Regions from separate parts of the Peribacillus muralis genome, predicted to be linked through region 2. Evidence: riboswitches for the same ligand, from Rfam matches in the RefSeq annotation. Region 2 holds a riboswitch; each other region holds the start of a gene.
What was found. Region 2 has a riboswitch for S-adenosylmethionine ahead of ABE28_RS05515 (methionine biosynthesis PLP-dependent protein). Riboswitches for the same ligand answer to the same signal wherever they lie in the genome.
Positions count from the first base shown of each region.

Region 1: linked by a shared signal. The riboswitch ahead of ABE28_RS19170 (methionine ABC transporter ATP-binding protein) and the one ahead of ABE28_RS05515 (methionine biosynthesis PLP-dependent protein) in region 2 are both predicted to bind S-adenosylmethionine.
Region 3: linked by a shared signal. The riboswitch ahead of mtnW (2,3-diketo-5-methylthiopentyl-1-phosphate enolase) and the one ahead of ABE28_RS05515 (methionine biosynthesis PLP-dependent protein) in region 2 are both predicted to bind S-adenosylmethionine.

Region 1 is NZ_CP017080.1:3,942,173-3,945,450, reverse strand. Features, by position in the region: gene ABE28_RS25855 (hypothetical protein) at 1-94, shown strand, start outside; gene ABE28_RS19175 (GNAT family N-acetyltransferase) at 121-831, shown strand; SAM riboswitch class I at 959-1,070, shown strand; gene ABE28_RS19170 (methionine ABC transporter ATP-binding protein) at 1,229-2,251, shown strand; gene ABE28_RS19165 (methionine ABC transporter permease) at 2,265-2,915, shown strand; gene ABE28_RS19160 (MetQ/NlpA family ABC transporter substrate-binding protein) at 2,937-3,278, shown strand, end outside.
Region 2 is NZ_CP017080.1:1,156,582-1,159,859, forward strand. Features, by position in the region: gene metC (cystathionine beta-lyase) at 1-591, opposite strand, end outside; gene ABE28_RS05515 (methionine biosynthesis PLP-dependent protein) at 588-1,700, opposite strand; SAM riboswitch class I at 1,787-1,900, opposite strand; gene fumC (class II fumarate hydratase) at 2,226-3,278, shown strand, end outside.
Region 3 is NZ_CP017080.1:2,715,714-2,718,991, reverse strand. Features, by position in the region: gene ABE28_RS13150 (pyridoxal phosphate-dependent aminotransferase) at 1-927, shown strand, start outside; SAM riboswitch class I at 1,043-1,193, shown strand; gene mtnW (2,3-diketo-5-methylthiopentyl-1-phosphate enolase) at 1,297-2,529, shown strand; gene ABE28_RS13140 (2-hydroxy-3-keto-5-methylthiopentenyl-1-phosphate phosphatase) at 2,536-3,195, shown strand; gene ABE28_RS13135 (methylthioribulose 1-phosphate dehydratase) at 3,192-3,278, shown strand, end outside.

The sequences.
Region 1 (3,278 bases), 2.1 Mb from region 2:
TTTAGTAACGTCCGAGATTCGTAAATCAGTGGAAGCACTTGCACGGATATTGAAGGGTGGCTTCTTTAAGTTCGGCAGTTCAGGCCGGATATAGTCAAAAAGCGATTGTATGGGGTCAGAATGATCTTAAGCGATTTTGACATGCATCCCTTATCCGAAGATACCGTGTTAACGAAGTTTCTGAATTTTGATGAAGTGATGGCCGAGCATACGATAAGAAGTTCAATCTGGCAATATCGTAATGGCAGCTGGCAAATGTTTTTTCATCAAGGGACGAAAACGAATTGCCCTCTTATTAACAGCAAAGTGTGCATGAACGTATCAAGAAATTATCCCAACAAAACGAAAGAGGGAGATGGAATGATCTTTCGAACCATTAATATCGACAAAGATAAGGAAACAATCGTTGCATTCCGGAAGGATTCGTATGTGGTAAGCTTTGGGTCGGAAGAAGGTTTTGGCGATGAAGAGGCCTATCTGCAGCGAATGCGGGAGAGGGTGTGCCAGTTTCCGGATGGGCAGGTGATCATCGAACGGGATCGGAAGCCGATCGGACAGATGGAGCTTCAAATTCGCCAGTATGACGGGGCTGAGATCGGCTATGTGAATCTGTTTTATCTTATTCCGGAATACCGCGGTAAAGGGCTTGGCAAGGAGTTGGTCAGCTATGCAGAATTCTTTTTCAGGAAATTCGGGGTATCCGAATATCAGTTAAGGGTGTCTCCAGATAATCAGGATGCGCTTCGTTTATATTCGAAGTCAGGAATGGTGAAGCTACGGGAGGAAAACGAAAGGTATCCTGTATGGAGAATGAGTAAATTCTTGCTATAAGTATTTTGATATAGTAAATAAACGATAAATTAACTATCCTATTAAAATATTTCGAATGTTGGAAATGGTGGTTGACTTCTACGAAATTTGAGTTTATAGTGAAGGACATAATTAAATATTACGTTATTTCTTATCAAGAGATGTGGAGGGACTTGGCCCTATGATACCTCGGCAGCGGGTTTTTACTTTTGTAAAAATACTGTGCTAATTCCAACGGACGAAAGTTTGAAAGATAAGAAGGAGCTTTTCTTAGATAATTAAATTAAGAGTTTACTCTTTTTTATTTCTAAAAGAGGCCTCTTCTGTCTGATGACGGAGGAGGCCTCTTTTGTTTATTCATGGCAAAGCTCTTCTCTGATATGAAATCGAAAAAATGAACAACGTGGGAGGAGACAGGATGATAGAGTTTCAGCATGTTAAAAAAGTTTACGAAACAAAGAAGCAGACCGTCGAAGCATTGAAAGGAATTGATTTGACCGTTGAGAAGGGGGATATATTCGGTGTTGTCGGTTATAGCGGGGCTGGGAAAAGTACGTTGATCAGGTTGGTCAATTTGCTGGAACATCCTTCTGAAGGTAGGGTAATCGTCGGCGGGAAGGAGCTCACTTCATTGAACCCGAAGGAATTGCGGGCAGAAAAGAAGAAAATAGGGATGATCTTTCAGCATTTCAACTTACTAAACTCAAAGACCGTTTTTGATAACATTGCGATGCCGCTCGTTTTATCGGGCACGCCGAGTAGGGAAATCAAAGACAGGGTTGGCGAGCTGCTTGAGTTCGTCGGCTTATCCAGTAAGGCAAAGAGCTATCCGGAACAATTATCCGGCGGTCAAAAGCAGCGAATCGGGATTGCGCGGGCATTGGCCACCAACCCATCGATCCTTTTATGTGATGAAGCGACATCTGCGTTGGACCCGCAAACAACGAGTGCCGTTCTGCAGCTGTTGAAGAAAATCAATAAAGAATACGATATCACCATTTTGCTCATCACCCATGAGATGTCCGTGATCAGGGAAATTTGCAATAAGGTGGCGGTGATGGAGGGTGGATACGTCGTTGAACAAGGGTCAGTGTTCGAGGTTTTTGCCAAGCCCCAAACCGAAATCGCCAAAAACTTCGTGAGAACGGTGATCCATGATGAGATTCCGCAAAGTTTCCTAAAAAGGATAGGGACACACGTTCCGATTATTTGGAAAATTAATTTTATTGGGACTACTTCCGGTACCCCGCTGCTTTCGACGATCTCGAAGAAATATGATGTTCACTTAAGTGTATTATCTGCCAATATTTCCGAAATTCAAGAAACGCCGTTTGGGAATTTGATCATCGAAGTGACAGGTGACAAACAAGAGGTAGCCGAGGCGTATCAATATATTAAAGATGAGGGAATTCTCGTCCAGGAGGTGCAGGTAAATGGGTAATTCACTTTGGGGAATGGAAATAACGGCAGATCAGCTATCGACTGCTTTCGGCGACACTCTTTATATGGTAGCCCTCTCGTTGATTTTTTCCGGACTGATCGGACTTCCGCTGGGCGTCTTGCTCGTCATAACAAGGAAGGGTCACATCATGGATAATAAATGGATCTTCAATGTATTGAACCCAATCATAAATATTGTGCGTTCGGTTCCATTCATCATCTTGCTTGTTGCAATCATTCCGTTCACTAGATGGATCGTAGGCACGGGAATTGGTTCGAATGCGGCAATTGTTCCACTTGTTTTCTACGCCGCGCCTTATATTGCCCGGCTTGTGGAAAACTCCCTGTTGGAGGTGGATAAAGGAATCATCGAGGCAGCCCAGGCAATGGGGGCGACAACATGGCAGATCATTTATCGCTTTTTGATTCCTGAGGGACTCAGTTCGCTGATCCTTACATTTACAACAGCGACGATCGGGCTTGTTGGTGCCACGGCGATGGCAGGAGCGGTCGGTGCAGGCGGGGTCGGGGATCTAGCTTTGGCTTACGGTTATCAAAGATTCGATACGATGACGATGGTCGTCACGGTAGCAGTGCTCGTGATCATCGTTCAATTACTGCAATCCACCGGGAACTTCGTTTCCAGAAAAATCAGAAGAAGATAAACATATCAGGAGGTAGGAGACATGAAGAAAATTTTAGTAACGATCATCGTATTGACATTTGCACTTATCACGGCAGCATGCGGAAACGAGAAGGGGGCATCAGGCGGTTCAGATGATGTGAAAACAGTGAAAGTCGGTGTCAGCAGTGGGGATACGCGAACGTGGGAGTACATTGTCGAATTAGCCAAAAAGAAGAACCTTAACATCGAGCTGGTCACGTTTAATGATTATATTCAACCAAATCTTGCCTTGAGCGAGGGCGAAATCGATGCGAACTCATTCCAAACGGTCGCCTATTTCGATGAATTCATTCAAGACCAAAATTTGAAATTGGAAGCCATCGGGTCGACCGTCATTGCGCCA
Region 2 (3,278 bases):
ACTATGAAGGACGACATCAGCACCAAGTTTTAAAGGCTTTTGCAGTGCCGGCGTCAAGAATGTATTATCGACAAAGCTTAAGGCACCAATTTTTTTGGCGATATCACATACGGCAGAAATATCGGTCACTTTCAATAATGGATTTGAAGGCGTTTCGATGTAAATGGCCCTCGTATTTGGCTGAACGGCTGCTTCGACGCTTTCGAGGTCCGTCATATCAACGAAGGTATGTTCAATTTTGAAACGGGTCAGTACGGTGGTGACCATCCTGAACGTTCCCCCGTACACATCTTCGGAAATGATGATATGGTCCCCGGCAGATAACAGCAGAAAAGCTGTTGAAATGGCGGCCATGCCTGATGAAAAGGCGAAGCCATGTGTGCCTTCTTCCAGTTCGGCAATGATTTCTTCCAATGCCTCGCGAGTGGGATTCCCGCTTCGGCTGTAATCATATTTGCCGAATTGATCGATATCGGATTGATGGAAAGTGGAGGCGTGCTGAATGGGAACGCTCACACCTCCAGTCGTTGCATCGAATTTATGTTGATTATGAAGCAATTTGGTTTCAAAGCTAAAATCATGATCCGTCATCGTAGGGCCTCCCTTTTTACCTGCGCGAAGGCTTGCTGCAAGTCGGAAATCAAATCTCCGCTGTCTTCGATGCCTACGGAAAAGCGGAGCAGGCGATTACAAACCCCGTTTGCCGTCCTGACTTCAAGAGGAATATCGGCATGTGTTTGTGTGGCGGGGTAAGTGATGAAGCTTTCAACACCGCCAAGGCTTTCTGCAAACGAAATGAGTGAGAGTGATTGTAGAAATGGGTTGACAGCGGACTCATCAATGATTCGGAATGAAATCATGCCTCCTCTTCCGGGATAAAATACGTCCGTAACACAATCATGCTCCGACAAGTATTCTACAAGTATCTTCGCATTCTTTTCATGGCGTTCCATCCGAAGTGCAAGAGTTTTCATTCCACGCATCAATAACCATGAATCAAAGGGACTCAAAACAGCTCCTGTTCCATTGTGATGGAAGGCGAGTGATTCACATAATTCTTCTCCGCTAGCAACGATCAGTCCGGCGAGTACATCATTATGGCCGCCGAGATACTTCGTAGCACTGTGAATCACGATATCGGCGCCAAGAAGGATGGGCTGTTGAATGAGAGGCGTGTAAAACGTATTATCGACGATCAGCAATATATTGAATCGTTTGGCAAGTGTTGCAATGGCGCCAATATCCGTTTGCTGCATAAGGGGGTTAGTGGGAGTTTCGATGAAGATGGCCTTCGTGTGAGGAGTGATGGCATTCTCGATATCCTCCAAGCAGCAAGTGTTTACATAGTCACACTTCAATCCCCATTTCTTAAAGCCTTGTTCAAGCAGGCGATATGTACCGCCATAAAGATCTTCGCTGACAATCCATGCATCTCCCGATTTAAAAAGCGCCAAAATTGTAGAAATGGCGGCCATTCCCGAGCTGCAGGCATATCCTTGATCCCCTTTTTCTAGATCGGCAATCGAACGTTCCAATAGTTGGCGTGTGGGATTACCTGTCCTTGTATAATCGAAACCAGTCGATTGGCCAATACCTTCGTGACGGAAGGCTGTCGAGAAGTAGACGGGAGGATTGACCGCTCCTGTCACCGTTTCACTGCGATTTCCCAATTGAGCAAGATATGTTTCAGTTTTGTACATAATTTTCACTGCTCCTTTTTTGTTATAAAAATAAAAAAAAGTCTTCTTTAAGAAGAAGACTTTGATTAAGTGAGGACGAGTCATTCTTCTTATCTTCCAAGTTTAAAAACTTGTGGAATTAGCACCTTTTCATTGGTTTGAAACAAATGAAGGTTGCTGAGGTGTCATCGGGCCGTTCCCTCTACCTCTCTCGATAAGAGTTTAGATTATTCAATTTCTTTTGAATTTACTATATATACAAAAAACTGTCAAGCGCAATTTGGCCGGGTATTGCTCGAATGGGCTTGGAGAAGCCAAGCGTACCAACAATTTACGCTGTAAAAAAATATCCAGTAATGCAGGAGTCCGTGAGCATCATGTGCATCATTTATGGACCCTTTAGAAAAATGAGCAGGCTTGACCGGTTTTTTTTGCTTTAAAATAATAAAGTTTGTACAATGGATGGAGAGAAAGAATATTACGACATTATTCATTTCTTATTACATAGGGTATTCGATGAATAGTGCAACCATAGGAGGAGAACACATGGAATACAGAATCGAACGAGATACGATGGGTGAAGTGAAGGTCCCTGCCGATAAATATTGGGGAGCACAGACGGAAAGAAGCCGGAACAATTTCAAAATCGGTAATGAAAGAATGCCGATTGAGTTGGTGCGTGCTTTTGCATACGTTAAGCAAGCTGCTGCAAAGGTGAACTATGATCTTGGTGATCTATCGGAAGTGAAAAAGAATGCCATCGTCAAGATATGCGGGGAAATCCTCGAAGGTACGCTCGATGAGCATTTCCCGCTTGTTGTCTGGCAAACGGGGAGCGGCACACAAAGTAATATGAACGTGAACGAAGTGGTCGCCAATAAAGGAAATGAATGGTTAAAGGAAATGGGGGAAGCGGAAGCCCTTCACCCGAATGATGACGTTAACAAAGCCCAAAGCTCCAATGATACATTCCCGACTGCCATGCATATTGCAGCCTTCATGGAAGTTGCTGAAAAGTTGGTTCCTGCCATCAAAGTGCTAAGAGATACATTCGATGCAAAAGAAAAGGAATTTTGGGATGTCGTGAAAATCGGCCGGACACATCTTCAAGATGCAACTCCGTTAACTTTAGGACAAGAAATATCCGGTTGGAAAGCGATGCTGGATAAAGACTTGGCGATGATCGAGGAAAGCAGCCAAAAATTATTGAATCTAGCTTTAGGCGGAACGGCTGTTGGAACCGGAATCAATACAAAAAAAGAATTCCCGGGACTTTCCGCAAAACAAATCGCAGCGGATACAGGACATCCTTTTGTCACATCGGATAATAAGTTTCATGCACTGACAAGCCATAATGAAATCGTATATGCCCATGGTGCATTAAAAGCATTGGCAGCGGACTTGATGAAAATAGCGAACGATGTCAGGTGGCTGGCAAGTGGCCCTAGAAGCGGAATCGGTGAAATTGCCATCCCGGAAAACGAGCCAGGCAGCTCCATCATGCCAGGCAAGGTCAATCCAACCCAAAGTGAAGCGCTTACCATGATTGCAACACAAATCGTCGGTAACGATGCTACGATTGGTTTTGCAGCCAGCCAA
Region 3 (3,278 bases), 1.6 Mb from region 2:
TTTTATGAACGGGAATATGGCGTCAAGCTCGATCCAAAAAGTGAAATAGCCATTCTTTTTGGCGGTAAGGCAGGACTTGTCGAATTGCCGCAGTGTTTATTGAATCCAGGAGATACGATACTCGTACCAGATCCCGGCTATCCTGATTATCTTTCCGGTGTCGTTTTGGCTCAGGCGCAAATGGAACGCATGCCGTTGAAGGAGGAAAATGCTTTTCTACCGAATTACGAAGCTATACATAAAGATGTGCTCGATAAAGCCAAAATGATGTTCTTGAACTATCCGAATAATCCTACAGGTGCATCCGCAACCGGAGAATTTTTTAGCGAAACCGTATCCTATGCTAAAGAGCATTCAATTTGTGTGGTCCATGATTTTGCGTATGGGGCAATAGGTTACACTGGAAGAAAACCGATTAGCTTTCTCCAGGCAGAGGGAGCGAAGGATGTCGGGATAGAAATATATACACTCTCGAAAACTTACAATATGGCAGGATGGAGGGTCGGCTTTGCTGTAGGCAACAAAAGTGTCATTGAAGCTCTTGAACTGCTGCAGGACCATTTATATGTGAGCCTTTTTCCGGCGATACAGGAGGCTGCAGCAACCGCCTTGCTTGATTCGCAAGAGTGTGTAGAGGAATTGGTGAAGGTGTATGAGGGGCGCAGGAATGTTTTCATCGAGGGGTTACGGGACATTGGCTGGGAGGTTAAAGCTCCGGATGCTTCTTTTTTTGCCTGGCTTAAAATACCAACGGGATTCACCTCCGAGAGCTTTGCCGATCATTTATTAACGCACGCCCACGTGGCGGTAGCTGCTGGAAATGGGTTCGGCGAATTTGGCGAAGGATACGTCAGGGTCGGGCTTCTGACCTCCGAAGAGCGGCTCAAGGAGGCTGTAGGGCGGATACGCAGGTTAAATCTGTTTTAAACTTTAGTGAATCCTCATACAATTAAAAACTTATTGACAAAGTATGGATTACCTGTCAGAATACTAAATAAATTCTTAATCTTTCGAAACTACCATGTACCTATATATCAGCGTTTTCTTATTTTGAGCAGGTGGAGGGACTAGCCCGATGAAGCCCAGCAACCGACCGTAATTCCATTGTAAGATGGGGCGGAATCCTCCGCCGGACTTTCTCGTCCACAGGGCACGGTGCTAATTCTTGCAGCATATGTGCTGGGAGATAAGAAGATGGCTTTTTTAAAGCCTCTTCGTCATGAAGGGGCTTTTACTATTATTAAAGAGTCCGATAATGACTTCGTGAGATTACTAACGTGTTATAGGAGTGATCAAATGAGCGAGATAATCGCCACTTATTTAATTCATGATTTTAATGGGAATCACGAAAAAAAAGCGGAAGGCATCGCCTTGGGCCTGACTGTAGGAACATGGACGGACCTGCCCCAGCTGGTTCAAAAGCAGCTGGAAAAGCATAAGGGTCGCGTCGTCTCCGTATCGCCGCTTTCCGAAGAAGAGGGGGCAAACCGGTACTTCGATCGTAAGGTGTATCGTTCGATCATTAAAATCGCGTATCCGGCAGGAAATTTCTCAAATGATTTGCCAGCCATTTTGACCACGGTCTTCGGAAAACTGTCATTGGACGGTGCGGTTAAATTGATCGACCTTGATTTTATCGGGGATATCGAAAAAGCTTTCCCCGGTCCCAGATATGGCATTACAGGAATCAGGAAAAAGATTGGAGTGTATGACCGGCCGCTAGTCATGAGCATTTTCAAAGGTGTATTAGGGCGTGATCTAACGTTCCATAATGAGCAATTGAAGCAACAAGCGTTGGGGGGTGTCGACCTTGTTAAAGATGATGAAATCCTCTTTGATCAGGGACAGACGCCATTTATTGAAAGAATCAAAACCGGCAAGAAAATATTGACCGAAGTCCATGAAAGTACTGGTCACCGGACGTTATATGCCGTCAATCTATCAGGAAAGACATTCGAGTTATTGGATAAGGCGAAACAAGCGGCAGATGCGGGTGCAGACGCTTTATTGTTCAACGTCCATACATATGGCTTGGATGTATTGCAAGCCCTGAGTGAACATGATCAAATCAAGCTGCCGATCATGGCCCATCCGTCATTTAGCGGAGCGTTGGGCTCATCCTCCTTTTATGGTGTCGGCTATCCACTATTGCTTGGTAAATTAGTCAGGCTATCAGGTGCGGATCTATCATTATTCCCATCCCCTTATGGAAATGTCGCACTTGAAAAAGAGGAAGCATTGGCGATCGCCAGTGCATTGACGAAAGACGAACCTTCATGGAAAGAAGCATTTCCAGTTCCTTCAGCTGGTATTCATCCAGGGATGGTACCCGATTTGATCAAGGATTTCGGACTGGACAGTGTCATCAATGCCGGAGGCGGAATACACGGGCACCCTGACGGAGCTAAGGGCGGGGCAGAGGCCTTTCGTTCTGCTGTGGAAGCCGTCCTTGAAGGAAAGGACCTAGCTGAGGCGGCGTCAAATGAAGAAGCATTAAAAAAAGCGCTTGTTTTATGGGGAGGACTATGAGAAAGCATGAAACCAATCATCTTTTGTGATTTTGACGGAACGATAACCAACACGGATAACATCATTTCCATCATGAAAAAATTCGCTCCCCCGGAATGGGAAAGGTTGAAGGATGACGTTCTTCGGCAAAAAATCAGCATATCCTCTGGGGTTGGGGAAATGTTTTCCCTGCTTGATAGTGACCTGAAGGCAGAAATCATTCAATTCGTGAAGGAGAAAGCACACATCCGGCCAGGTTTCCATGATTTCGTTGAGTATACGAAACAAGCTGGGTTTCCTTTATATATCGTAAGCGGAGGCATGGATTTTTTCATTGCCCCACTATTAAATGACATCTTGCCCACAGGCACGGTTTTTTGTAACAATGCCCACTTTGATAAGAAAAAGATCTATATTGAGTGGCCGCATGCTTGTGATGAGCAATGTAATAATGAGTGCGGCTGCTGTAAGCCGTCGATTATGAGGCAAATGGCTGGTGCGGATGACTTCATGTATGTAATTGGTGATTCCGTGACTGATTTTGAAGCGGCAAAACGGGCTGATTTTGTTATAGCCCGTGATATATTGCTTGAGAAATGCATAAGTGAAGGTCTGCCGCATCGAGGGTTCGAAACGTTTTATGATGTAATGGAGATTTTAAAGCAGCGTGAGGAGGTAAAGTCTTGAACACCGATACGAAGGAGTGGCTGGAGCTAGCGGAAATCAAAGCGGAACTCGCCGAACGAGATTGGTTTATGGGTACAAGCGGA